Regions from separate parts of the Streptomyces sp. NPDC038200 genome, predicted to be linked through region 1. Evidence: riboswitches for the same ligand, from Rfam matches in the RefSeq annotation. Region 1 holds a riboswitch; the other holds the start of a gene.
What was found. Region 1 has a riboswitch for cyclic di-AMP ahead of ACZ7KF_RS25470 (NlpC/P60 family protein). Riboswitches for the same ligand answer to the same signal wherever they lie in the genome.
Positions count from the first base shown of each region.

Region 1 (5,183 bases):
GCCAGGCCGGGTCGATGCCGCCGTCCCGGTACTGCGCCGCCGCGATCGTCCCCAGGGCGTCCCGGGCCGAGTTGAGCTTCTCCTGCCTGCGGGCGGTCTCGTCCTGGAGTGTGCTCAGCCGCCGCCCGGCGGCGTCCGCCTCTTCCTTCGCCCCGTCGTACTTCTCGGTGGCGGCCTCGGCCTCTCGGTACAACGCGTCCACCTTGGCCTTCACCTGCGCCGGAGTCAGCTGTGGCTCGGCGTGCCCCGTCCCGTCGAAGCCGGCCGCGGTGGCCGCGCCCGCCAGGGCGAGGGTGGCGGCCGTCCGGGCCGTATGGCCGCTGAGCGGGCGTTGTGGGGGCTTGCGGTGGGCTGCCACCTGGACCGTCACGTCCCTTCCGTACGACTCGTACGACCGAGCGGTCAGTACGCCCGGCGGCGGCCCGCACAGGGGGACGGGCCGCCGCCGGGCCTTTCTCGGCGCTGGTGGCCGACGGCCGCCCCTGGTCGGGGCGGCGGTGGGGAGCCGGTCACCTGGGGGAGGACGCTAGGCCGGATGATGACGAGCGGGTAACGCGGTGTACGGAACTGGTCCCGACGGATCGAGATGTGACCGTATGTGATCGCATCGCCAGGCCGGAGTCGTCGCCTTCACGCAGCGTGGTGACCGAAGCGCGGGAAGCGGGACCGGCGTGAGTCGTGGGGTGCTATGGGACGCATATATGCGAGATCCGCCAGGCGGTGAACGGCGGCCGTTGCTCGGCGTCACGGACGCTCGGCTCCACTGACCGCGGTGCCGCGGTGCCGCGGTGCCGCGGTGCGGCACTGCGCACTGGGGCTTGCGGCAGTGTCACAGTGCCGCCGCACCACCGCGTGGTCGCGCCTCCGGGTCGTCGGCTCGTCGGGTCGTAGGCGGCGTGGTGTCGGCGGGGCGGGGCCGAGGGTGGGGCCGGTGGCGGGAGGGCAGGAGGGTGCTGGTTAGGCTCCGGCCCCATGGACGTACTCATCCATCTCTTCGTCGGCCTGCACATCGTCGGTATCGCCGCGCTGCTCGGCGGTTTCCTCACCCAGATGAAGGCGATGGGCCGGGGCACGGCCCGGTTCGTGCCGGGCATGCTGCACGGCGCGGTGACCATGCTGGTCACCGGTGTGGCCCTGGTCGGTCTGAACCAGGCCGACGATCACCACGTCAACACCGTCAAGATCGGCGTGAAGCTGGCGCTGCTGATCGTGATCCTCGGCCTGGTCTACGTGAAGCGCGACGAGGAGCGGATCGACAAGGGCGTGTTCGGCCTGGTCGGCCTGCTGACCACGGCCAACGTCTTCATCGCCGTCCTCTGGACCTGACCCCCGCCGAGGCCGGGGGTCAGCCCGGCCGTACGACGCTGTGGACGGCCGCCTCATCGACGCCGGAGACCGGCTCCTCGCGGACGTACGCACCCGGCCTGGGGGCGTGGATCACCATGCCGTTGCCCGTCCAGAGCCCGACATGGCTGACGTCGTCGTGGAAGAACACGAGGTCGCCGGGGCGGGCCTCGTCCGGCGGGACCGGTGTGCCGGCGTCGGCCTGTTCCCGTGCGGTGCGCGGAAGCGTGACGCCCGCGGACTTCCAGGCGGCCTGGACCAGGCCCGAGCAGTCGTAGGAGCCGGGACCGGCGGTGCCCGACAGGCACGGCTTGCCGAGCTGGGCACGGGCGAAGGAGATCGCCTTCCTGGCCTTGCTCGCGTACGTGCCGGACGGTGTGCCGGCGCCCTGGGCGGTCCGCTGCGCCAGCAGCACACGCGCGTGGGCGATCTTCCGCTGGATTCTGGCCTTGGCCGCCTTCGGGTCGCTCGCGGTGGCCTCCTGCGAGCCGTCCGCCGGCGCCGCGGCGGCGGTACCGGGCCCGGCCGGTGCGTCGCCCCCGTCCCGAACCCGCGGAGCGACCCCGGTGTCCCGAAGGGGAGTGACCCCGGTGTCCTGGAGGGGAGCGGCCCCGGTGTCCCGAAGGTGCGGGGCGATGTGCGCGTCCCGGACGGGCTGAGCGGTGCCCCGGTCCGTCACCGGCCGGGTGATCGCCGTGTCCCGTACCGGCTGAACGAACGCCGTGTCCCGTACCGGCTGAACGAACGCCGTGTCCCGTACGGGCTGAGCGATCCCCGCGTCCGGTACGTATGAAGGGATGCCTCGGTCCTGCACGGGCGAGGTGAGAGCCGTGTCCCGCGTGCGAGCCGTATCCCGCGCGGACGGCACGGACGACGTGGGCGGCACGGACGGCGTGGTGCCCGTGCCCCGTACGGGAACGCCGGGGGCGGTGTCCGGGGCCGCAGCGGTGCCGAGCCCGGCCTTGCCGGTGCCGCGCTGTGCCGGGATCGTCCCCTGCCGGGCGGACAGGGCGCCCCGCTGGGCGGGGAGGGCGCCGCGCTGGGTGGGCAGGCCGCGGTCCTGGGCGCGCCGGGCGACCTCGTCGCGGAGCCGCTGGAGGCTGTCCGCACGGCGCCGCGCGGACTCGGCCCGTTCGGCCTGCTGCGCCCGCTCGGCCCGCTCGGCCTGCCGCGCCCGCTCGGCCTCCTGGACCCATTCGGCCCGCTCGGTCCTCTCGCCCCGCTCCCTGCCCGTGCCGGACGTGACGGATGTCTCGGCCGCCGACTCCGCCCGGCGGTACAGGTCGTCGATCTTCCGCTCGACCTCCTCCAGACTCGGCCTGCCGTGACCGGCCGCGGACGTGGCCTCGGCGGTCTGGGAGAACACGGCCACAGAGGTGAGAGCGGCGGTGGCGAGGGCGGGGGTGCGGATGCCCGCCCCCTGGGTCCCGCCGGGGCGCGGCTTGCGGTGCGACGCCAAGAGTGGCGACTCCTTCCGTGCTGCCGCCTACCGGGTTAGCTGTCGGGTTCGGGCGGGTGGAAGGGTTGCCCTACGGCCTCGTCCCTGGCGGGAGTCGGCCGATTCACCCCAGGAACGGTGGGTCCCCGGCTCCGGGCACCGTGCGGGGTGCGCCGGACTCGGCGGAGGCCGCATGGCCCGGCGACGTTCGCCGGAGAGGGGTCGTGCGGCCTGACGGCAAACTAGCCAACTCGTGTGTCTTCTGTGAAGGTTGGTGCGCGGTTTGTCCGATACATTTCCGTGACCTGGGCAAGGTTTCACGTGCGCGTGACCAGGCGCTTCCGTTGGGTGAGCGGCTGACGGGCGTTGTTGACACGAAGATCAACTGGCCGGGAAGCGGGCCATGTTCCGGGGACGGCGACCGGTTGTCGGTGGGGCGCCCTAGACTCGTAGAGCGATGAGCAGCCTCTTTGACGACAGCTTCCTGGCGGACCTCCAGCCCTCGCGCGGGCGCGAGGAGGAGCCCCCGCCGCCGCCCGAGGACGATCACGCTCCGGAGCCGATTCCGGACGATCTGTTCGGCGGGAAGTTCGACGTGCCGCCGGACCGGGACGCGTACTACCGCAACGGCGCCCCGCGTCCCGCGCTCGACTCGGCGGCCCTCCTGGACGGGCTGAACGAGAACCAGCGCGCCGCGGTCGTGCACGCCGGCTCCCCGCTGCTCATCGTCGCCGGCGCCGGCTCCGGGAAGACCCGCGTGCTGACCCATCGCATCGCCCACCTGCTCGGCGAGCGGGACGTCCACCCGGGCCAGATCCTCGCGATCACCTTCACCAACAAGGCCGCGGGCGAGATGAAGGAACGCGTGGAGCAGCTCGTCGGCCCGCGCGCGAACGCGATGTGGGTGATGACCTTCCACAGCGCCTGCGTGCGGATCCTGCGCCGCGAGTCCAAGAGGCTCGGCTTCACGTCGTCGTTCTCGATCTACGACGCCGCCGACAGCAAGCGCCTGATGGCCCTGGTCTGCCGTGACCTGGACCTCGATCCCAAGCGCTTCCCGCCCAAGTCCTTCAGCGCCAAGATCAGCAATCTGAAGAACGAGCTGATCGACGAGGAGGACTTCGCCGCCCAGGCCGCCGACGGCTTCGAGAAGACCCTGGCGCAGGCGTACGCCCTGTACCAGTCGCGGCTGCGCGAGGCGAACGCGCTGGACTTCGACGACCTGATCATGACGACGGTCAACCTGCTGCGCGCCTTCCCGGACGTCGCCGAGCACTACCGCCGCCGTTTCCGGCACGTCCTGGTGGACGAGTACCAGGACACCAACCACGCCCAGTACGCCCTGGTGCGCGAGCTGGTGGGCACCACCGAGCACGACGAGGACGTCCCGCCGAGCGAGCACGACATCCCGCCCGCCGAGCTGTGCGTGGTGGGTGACGCGGACCAGTCGATCTACGCCTTCCGGGGCGCGACGATCCGCAACATCCTCCAGTTCGAGGAGGACTACCCGAACGCGACGACGATCCTGCTGGAGCAGAACTACCGCTCCACGCAGACCATCCTGTCCGCCGCCAACGCGGTCATCGAGCGCAACGAGTCCCGCCGTCCGAAGAACCTGTGGACCAACGCCGGCCAGGGCGCCGGAATCGTCGGGTACGTCGCCGACACCGAGCACGACGAGGCCCAGTTCGTCGCCGACGAGATAGACCGCCTGGTCGACGCGGGCGACGCGCGCGCGGGAGACGTCGCCGTCTTCTACCGCACCAACGCCCAGTCGCGTGTCTTCGAAGAGGTCTTCATCCGCGTCGGCCTGCCCTACAAGGTCGTCGGCGGCGTCCGCTTCTACGAGCGCAAGGAGGTCCGGGACGTCCTCGCCTACCTGCGCGTCCTCGCCAACCCCGAGGACTCGGTGCCGCTGCGCCGCATCCTCAACGTGCCCAAGCGGGGCATCGGCGAGCGCGCGGAGGCGATGATCGACGCCCTGTCCCAGCGCGAGAAGATCAGCTTCCCGCAGGCCCTGAAGCGCGTGGACGAGGCGTACGGCATGGCCGCCCGCTCCACCAACGCGGTCAAGCGGTTCAACACGCTGATGGAGGACCTGCGCACGATCGTGGAGTCCGGCGCCGGACCGGCCACGGTCCTCGAAGCGGTCCTCGAACGCACCGGCTACCTGGCCGAGTTGCAGGCCTCCACCGACCCGCAGGACGAGACCCGGATCGAGAACCTCCAGGAACTCGCGGCCGTGGCCCTGGAGTTCGAGCAGGAGCGCGCGGAGGACGAGCCGAGCACGCTCGCCGAATTCCTGGAGAAGGTCGCCCTGGTCGCGGACTCCGACCAGATCCCGGACGACGAGGACGGCGACGGCGTCATCACGCTGATGACGCTGCACACCGCGAAGGGC
Region 1 covers NZ_JBVJYH010000013.1:125,587-130,769, reverse strand. The annotation lists gene ACZ7KF_RS25480 (C40 family peptidase) at 1-358, opposite strand, end outside; gene ACZ7KF_RS25475 (hypothetical protein) at 973-1,326, shown strand; gene ACZ7KF_RS25470 (NlpC/P60 family protein) at 1,346-2,803, opposite strand; cyclic di-AMP (ydaO/yuaA leader) riboswitch at 2,812-2,977, opposite strand; gene pcrA (DNA helicase PcrA) at 3,240-5,183, shown strand, end outside.

Region 2 (5,183 bases), on a different contig from region 1:
GTGCTGGATCGTGTCCGCGTAGTGAGGCAGGGAGGGCGAGGGGTCCGCCGGCACGTTCGGCGACTGGACGGTGCCGGCGGTGTAGACGGGCTTCTGCGCCTCCTCGTTCTTCTCGAAGGACGCCGGGTAGCCGATGGCCGTGACGGCGTCGGCGGCCCTCACGTCGTGACTGTCGGCGAACTGCAGGTCCTTGAGGTCGCCCTGGGGCGCGCTGAACTGCAGGACGGCCAGGTCCTCGCACGGATTGATGCCGAGGATCCGGACGGGCACCTCGCCCTTGTCCTGGACGACGACCTTGAGGGCGCTCTCCCCCGCGACGACATGCGCGTTGGTGAGGATGAGCCCCTTGTCGGCGTCGTAGATGAAACCGCTTCCGGACCCCGTCTTGCCCACTACGTGGACGGTGGCCGGGGCGGCCTCCTCGAAGATGTCCTGCGGCGAATCGTCCGCCGGGACCGCGTACGCCACCGTTCCACCCATGACCAATGACGCGACCGCTGTTCCGGCGAGCGCGGTTCTCACTTTCGCACCCACGGCGTGGAGCCTTCCGACGACGGGCGGCACCCCACCGGGACCAGCCCGGAATGATCGCTTACCCCTCCAGCTTAGGCGCGCGACCACGCGCTGTCCTGGCGGGCGTTGCGGCGATGACCCACCCAATGATCAGTACGTCCTGTACATTTTTTACAGAGAGTCGCCGACGGCGGCTCCGCCGCGAAGAGGGGTGTGCCCATGTCCCGACCGTCCGCCCGTCATGTCCTGCCCGAGTTCACCGAGCGCACCGGGGCCGCCGTGCGCACCCTCGATCCCTACGCCAGGCTCTTCGAGGACCGGATCGTCTTCCTCGGCACGCCGGTCGACGACACGGCGGCCGGCGATGTGACAGCGCAGCTCATGTACCTGGAACACGCGGCCCCGGACCGGGACATCACGCTGTACATCAACGCGCCGGGCGGTTCCTTCGACGCCATGACGGCCGTCTACGACACGATGCGGTACGTCAGCTGCGACGTCGCGACCTACTGCCTGGGGCAGGCCGCCGCCTCCGCCGCCGTGCTGCTCGCGGCCGGCACCCCGGGCAAGCGGTTCGCCCTGCCCGGCGCCCGCATGGTGATCGAGCAGCCCGCCCTGCCCGAGCCGGTGCGCGGCCAGCCCAGCGACCTCCTCATCCAGGCCGAGGAGTTGACCCGGATCCGCGCGCGGATGGAGGAGATGCTCGTCCGGCACACGGGGCGCACGGCCGGCCAGGTCCACGAGGATCTGGAGCGTGACCTGATCCTGGACGCACCCGGAGCGCTCGCGTACGGTCTGGTGGACGGCATCGTGCCGAGCCGCCGGGACACACCCGGCGCACCGGACGCGAGGTGAGCCCGCCCATGCTGCCGGAACTCCCACCGCTGCCCGCCCTGACCCGCGCCGAGGGCGAGTTGATCGACCGTTACCTGGAGGCGGTCGACCTGCTGGGCCGCGTCAACCCGGCCCGCCCGGGGGACACCTACCGCGGGCTGCGGGCGGCCCAGGCTCTGGTGCGCAAGGCGGCAGAGCTGCGGGACGCGCTCACACTGATGCATCAGCGGGGCGAGACGGAGCTGCACGGGGACACGCTGGCACGGGCGCTGCGGGTGCTGGACGGCGAGCGCCGGGCCGCTCGCGTCGCGCTCCCGCCGGACGGCGTCGCCTGAGGCGGACGCCCGTCCGGCCCGGCCGGGCCCGCGCGTCGACACGAGCCGTCGGGACCGGAGTTGAAACGACCCGAACGACGTACCACCGACCGGTGTACTTCCAGATCGTTTTCCGGGCCTCCCGAGTTGCGCGACGCGCGGGTCCGTGAGTCGTCGAGAAGGCGCAAAGTCGCAGGTCCGGCGCTACGTACGGGATCTGACGGCGGCTCGAACAGAGCAGTGTCCACCCGAACGGGTGAGTGGTGAGTAACGCCACAAATCCCCGATTCCGTTGGGATTTTCGGACAGTAGTGAGTCAAGATCCCTGTCTGACGACAAGCCCCCGCCACCGCGGCGGGGCGGTCCGGGCGGACGCCGAGTCCTGCCGCCGCCCGGATGACCGGTCGACAGGAGTGGATCGGCAGGAGTGGAGGACCCAAGCAAGGCGGGTCGCCGGAACGGATGCGCGTCTGTTCGAGACAGACGGACGTCAGGCTCCGAGCAGCCCTTGGGGTGAAGCCGCGGCAACGCGGCCGGGCTACTTCGCCAGCCCGAATCCGACAGGTCATCCTTCACAGGCGGCTGACGAAGGGTTGCGCATGACTGCGCTCAATCGTGTCCCGTCGCTGATGGCCCGGGCCGGCACGGCCTCGGCCCTCACCCTGGCCGCCGTGGGCGGCTCCATCGCCGTGCCCGGTCTCGCCACCGAGGCCTCGGCCGCGACGACAGCGACGAAAGCACTCCACATCGCGGCGTCCAAGAAGGGCGCGCCGTACTCGTGGGGTGCCACCGGACCGCGCCGGTTCGACTGCTCGGGGCTGACGCTCTACTCCTACAAGAAGGCCGGCAAGAAGCTGCCGCGCACCGCCGCCCAGCAGTACAACAAGACCCACCACATCTCCGCCCGCAGCCGCAAGGCGGGCGACCTGGTCTTCTTCCACTCGGGTTCCAGCGTCTACCACGTCGGCATCTACGCCGGCCACGGGAAGATCTGGCACGCCCCGAAGACCGGAGACGTGGTGAAGCTCCAGAAGATCTGGACGAAGAGCGTGTGGTACGGCCGGGTCAGCTGATCCGTCGTCAGTCCGGGAGCGGCTCCAGCAGCGGGGCCGCTCCCGGGGCCGTCAGCGTCACCCCGGTGCCCGCCTGAAGCCCACGGGCGGCCCGGGGCCGGCGCAGCCGCCTGCCCGGCCGGTGCAGGTGAAGTCGGCGACCGGCATGGCCGCGAGTCCCACCGCGGGTGCCGGTGAAGACGATGAGCTGTCCGTCCATGCCCTCAGGCTGCCGCCGTCGCTGAGCGCATTCCGCCGGGCGCGTCCGGACGTACGGCTCTCCGCGAGCGCACCGGTCGGGGTACGGCCTCTGGAGGGGGTACGCCGCACGGTCTCGGTGGCGTACCGCGCGGACGAGACGAACGACGGGACGAATCCGGCGGCGGACGCCTTCCGGGCGCTGCTGCGAGGGGCGTTCGGCCGGGTCCGGCGGGCCTCCGTGCGCTAGGTTTCCTGCTGTCCCGCCGTCACCGGTGCGGCCGGGATCGCCCAGGGGAGTTCGATCGAGACCGTCTTGCCGCCCTCGCGGGTGGGCCGGATCCGGAGTCTGCCGCCGCACTCCGCGGTGAGCCAGCGGATGATGACCATGCCGCGGCCGTTGTCCTGCTGGACCGCGGCGGGCAGTCTCTTCGGGAAGCGTGGATGACTGTCCGTGACACCGATGCGCAGGTGTGCGTCGTGGTGCAAGGCGATGTCGACCGTGAAGGTGGGTGACTGTCCGAAGGTGTGCTGTACGGCGTTGGTGGCGAGTTCGGACACGATGAGTCGCACGGTGTCGGCCACGTCGGTGTCCGACGGCAGGCCCCACTCGGCGAGGGTCCCCACCACGTAGGAGCGCGCGGCGGAGACCGAGGCGGGATCGCTCGGCAGAGTGACGGATGCTTCCAGCTGGTCTGCCATGGCGACGTCGTCCCTTTCCCACGGGACCGCGGTCCGACAGACGGCGGGGGGTTCGAGTACGGTCCCGGACTGGTGCTTGTTCGCCAGACTGCCACCAACGGGCCGGTCACGGGGAGCGATCCACCAAGATGTGCATATATCTGTCGCTCGATGCGGTGAACTCTGCGACGAGAGGCCGTATGCGGGCGGCCCGTAGGGAGTAAGGAGGAGCCCATGCAGAACGGTCCGGCAGTGCGCCGCCGCAAACTGGGCGCCGAACTGCGCATGCTGCGCACCGGCGCCGGGCTCACGAGCGGTGAGGCGGCCCGGCTGGTGGGCTGGCACCAGTCGAAGGTGAGCCGCATCGAGACCGGCTCCAGCGGTGTGAAACCGGCCGATCTGCGGTTGCTGCTGGACGCCTACGGGGTGCGGGACCGGCATCTGCGCGAGGTGCTGCTGATGCTGGCGGGGCCGCAGGACGCGGGCGGCCGGCACCGCTGGTGGCACGCCTACCGCGGAGTGCTGCCGCCCACCTACCGGGACTTCATCAGCCTGGAGTCGCAGGCGAGCGCGATGCGCACCCTGGAGACCACGGTCGTGCCGGGGCTGTTGCAGACTCCCGAGTACGCCCGCGCGGTGACCCGGGCGGCGGTGAAGGACGTGGCCGGGGACCGCCTGGACACGCTGGTGGAGGTGCGTCTGGCCAGGCAGGACGTGCTGCGGTCGGATCCGCCGCTGGTGCTGAGCGCCGTACTGGACGAGGCGGTGCTGCGCCGCGAGGTCGGCGGGCCGGGGGTGATGGCCCGGCAGCTTCAGCGGCTGACGGAGGCCGCCCGTCTGCCCCAAGTACGGCTGCAGGTACTGCCGTTCGGGGCCGGAGCACATGTCGGCCTGACCGGGCCTTTCGTTATCTTCTCATTTCCGAGCACTTCTGATCTGGATGTTGTTGTTCTCGACCAGTTGACGAGTAGCCTCTATCTGGAGCGGAAAGAAGACCTCATGGCCTACTCCGAGGCCTTCAACACCCTTCAGTTCCACGCCCTTTCCCCCGAGGACTCGTTGGACTACATCGCCGGGATAGGTGACGGCGCGTAAGGAGGCACCATGTCAGCACTGCCTCGGAACGTCCCTGCCAGTACCGATCTGCACGACGTGCGCTGGCTGCGCAGCAGTTACAGCACGGGCGCCAACAACTGCGTGGAGACGGCCCGGCCGCGCTCCGGCCCCGGGGCCGGACTGCTCGCCGTGCGCGACTCCAAGAAGCCGGCCGGACCCGCACTGCTCTTCTCCGCCGACAGCTGGGCCGACTTCGTGACCACCCTCTGATCAGATTCGATCGTCTCTAATCATTTTTCGTGCGACACACGGCCGTGTCACGCCGACTCATGGTCGCGTCTCGCCGATGACTCGTACAGCGCGTTCGATCTCGGTCCCGGAGAGGTCCGCGCGGGCGGTCAGCCTCAGCCGGGAGATGCCGTCGGGCACGGAGGGAGGGCGGAAGCAGCCCACGGCCAGGCCCGCCGTACGGCAGTCGGCCGCCCAGCGCACCGCCTGCTCCGGGGACGGGGCCCGCACGGAGACCACCGCGGCG
Region 2 covers NZ_JBVJYH010000014.1:171,374-176,556, forward strand. The annotation lists gene ACZ7KF_RS26665 (S1C family serine protease) at 1-480, opposite strand, end outside; gene ACZ7KF_RS26670 (ATP-dependent Clp protease proteolytic subunit) at 733-1,368, shown strand; gene ACZ7KF_RS26675 (hypothetical protein) at 1,377-1,682, shown strand; cyclic di-AMP (ydaO/yuaA leader) riboswitch at 2,103-2,257, shown strand; gene ACZ7KF_RS26680 (C40 family peptidase) at 2,261-2,734, shown strand; gene ACZ7KF_RS26685 (hypothetical protein) at 2,880-3,161, shown strand; gene ACZ7KF_RS26690 (ATP-binding protein) at 3,158-3,613, opposite strand; gene ACZ7KF_RS26695 (helix-turn-helix domain-containing protein) at 3,827-4,687, shown strand; gene ACZ7KF_RS26700 (DUF397 domain-containing protein) at 4,697-4,918, shown strand; gene ACZ7KF_RS26705 (8-amino-7-oxononanoate synthase) at 4,976-5,183, opposite strand, start outside.
Region 2: another riboswitch for cyclic di-AMP. It lies ahead of ACZ7KF_RS26680 (C40 family peptidase); the one in region 1 lies ahead of ACZ7KF_RS25470 (NlpC/P60 family protein).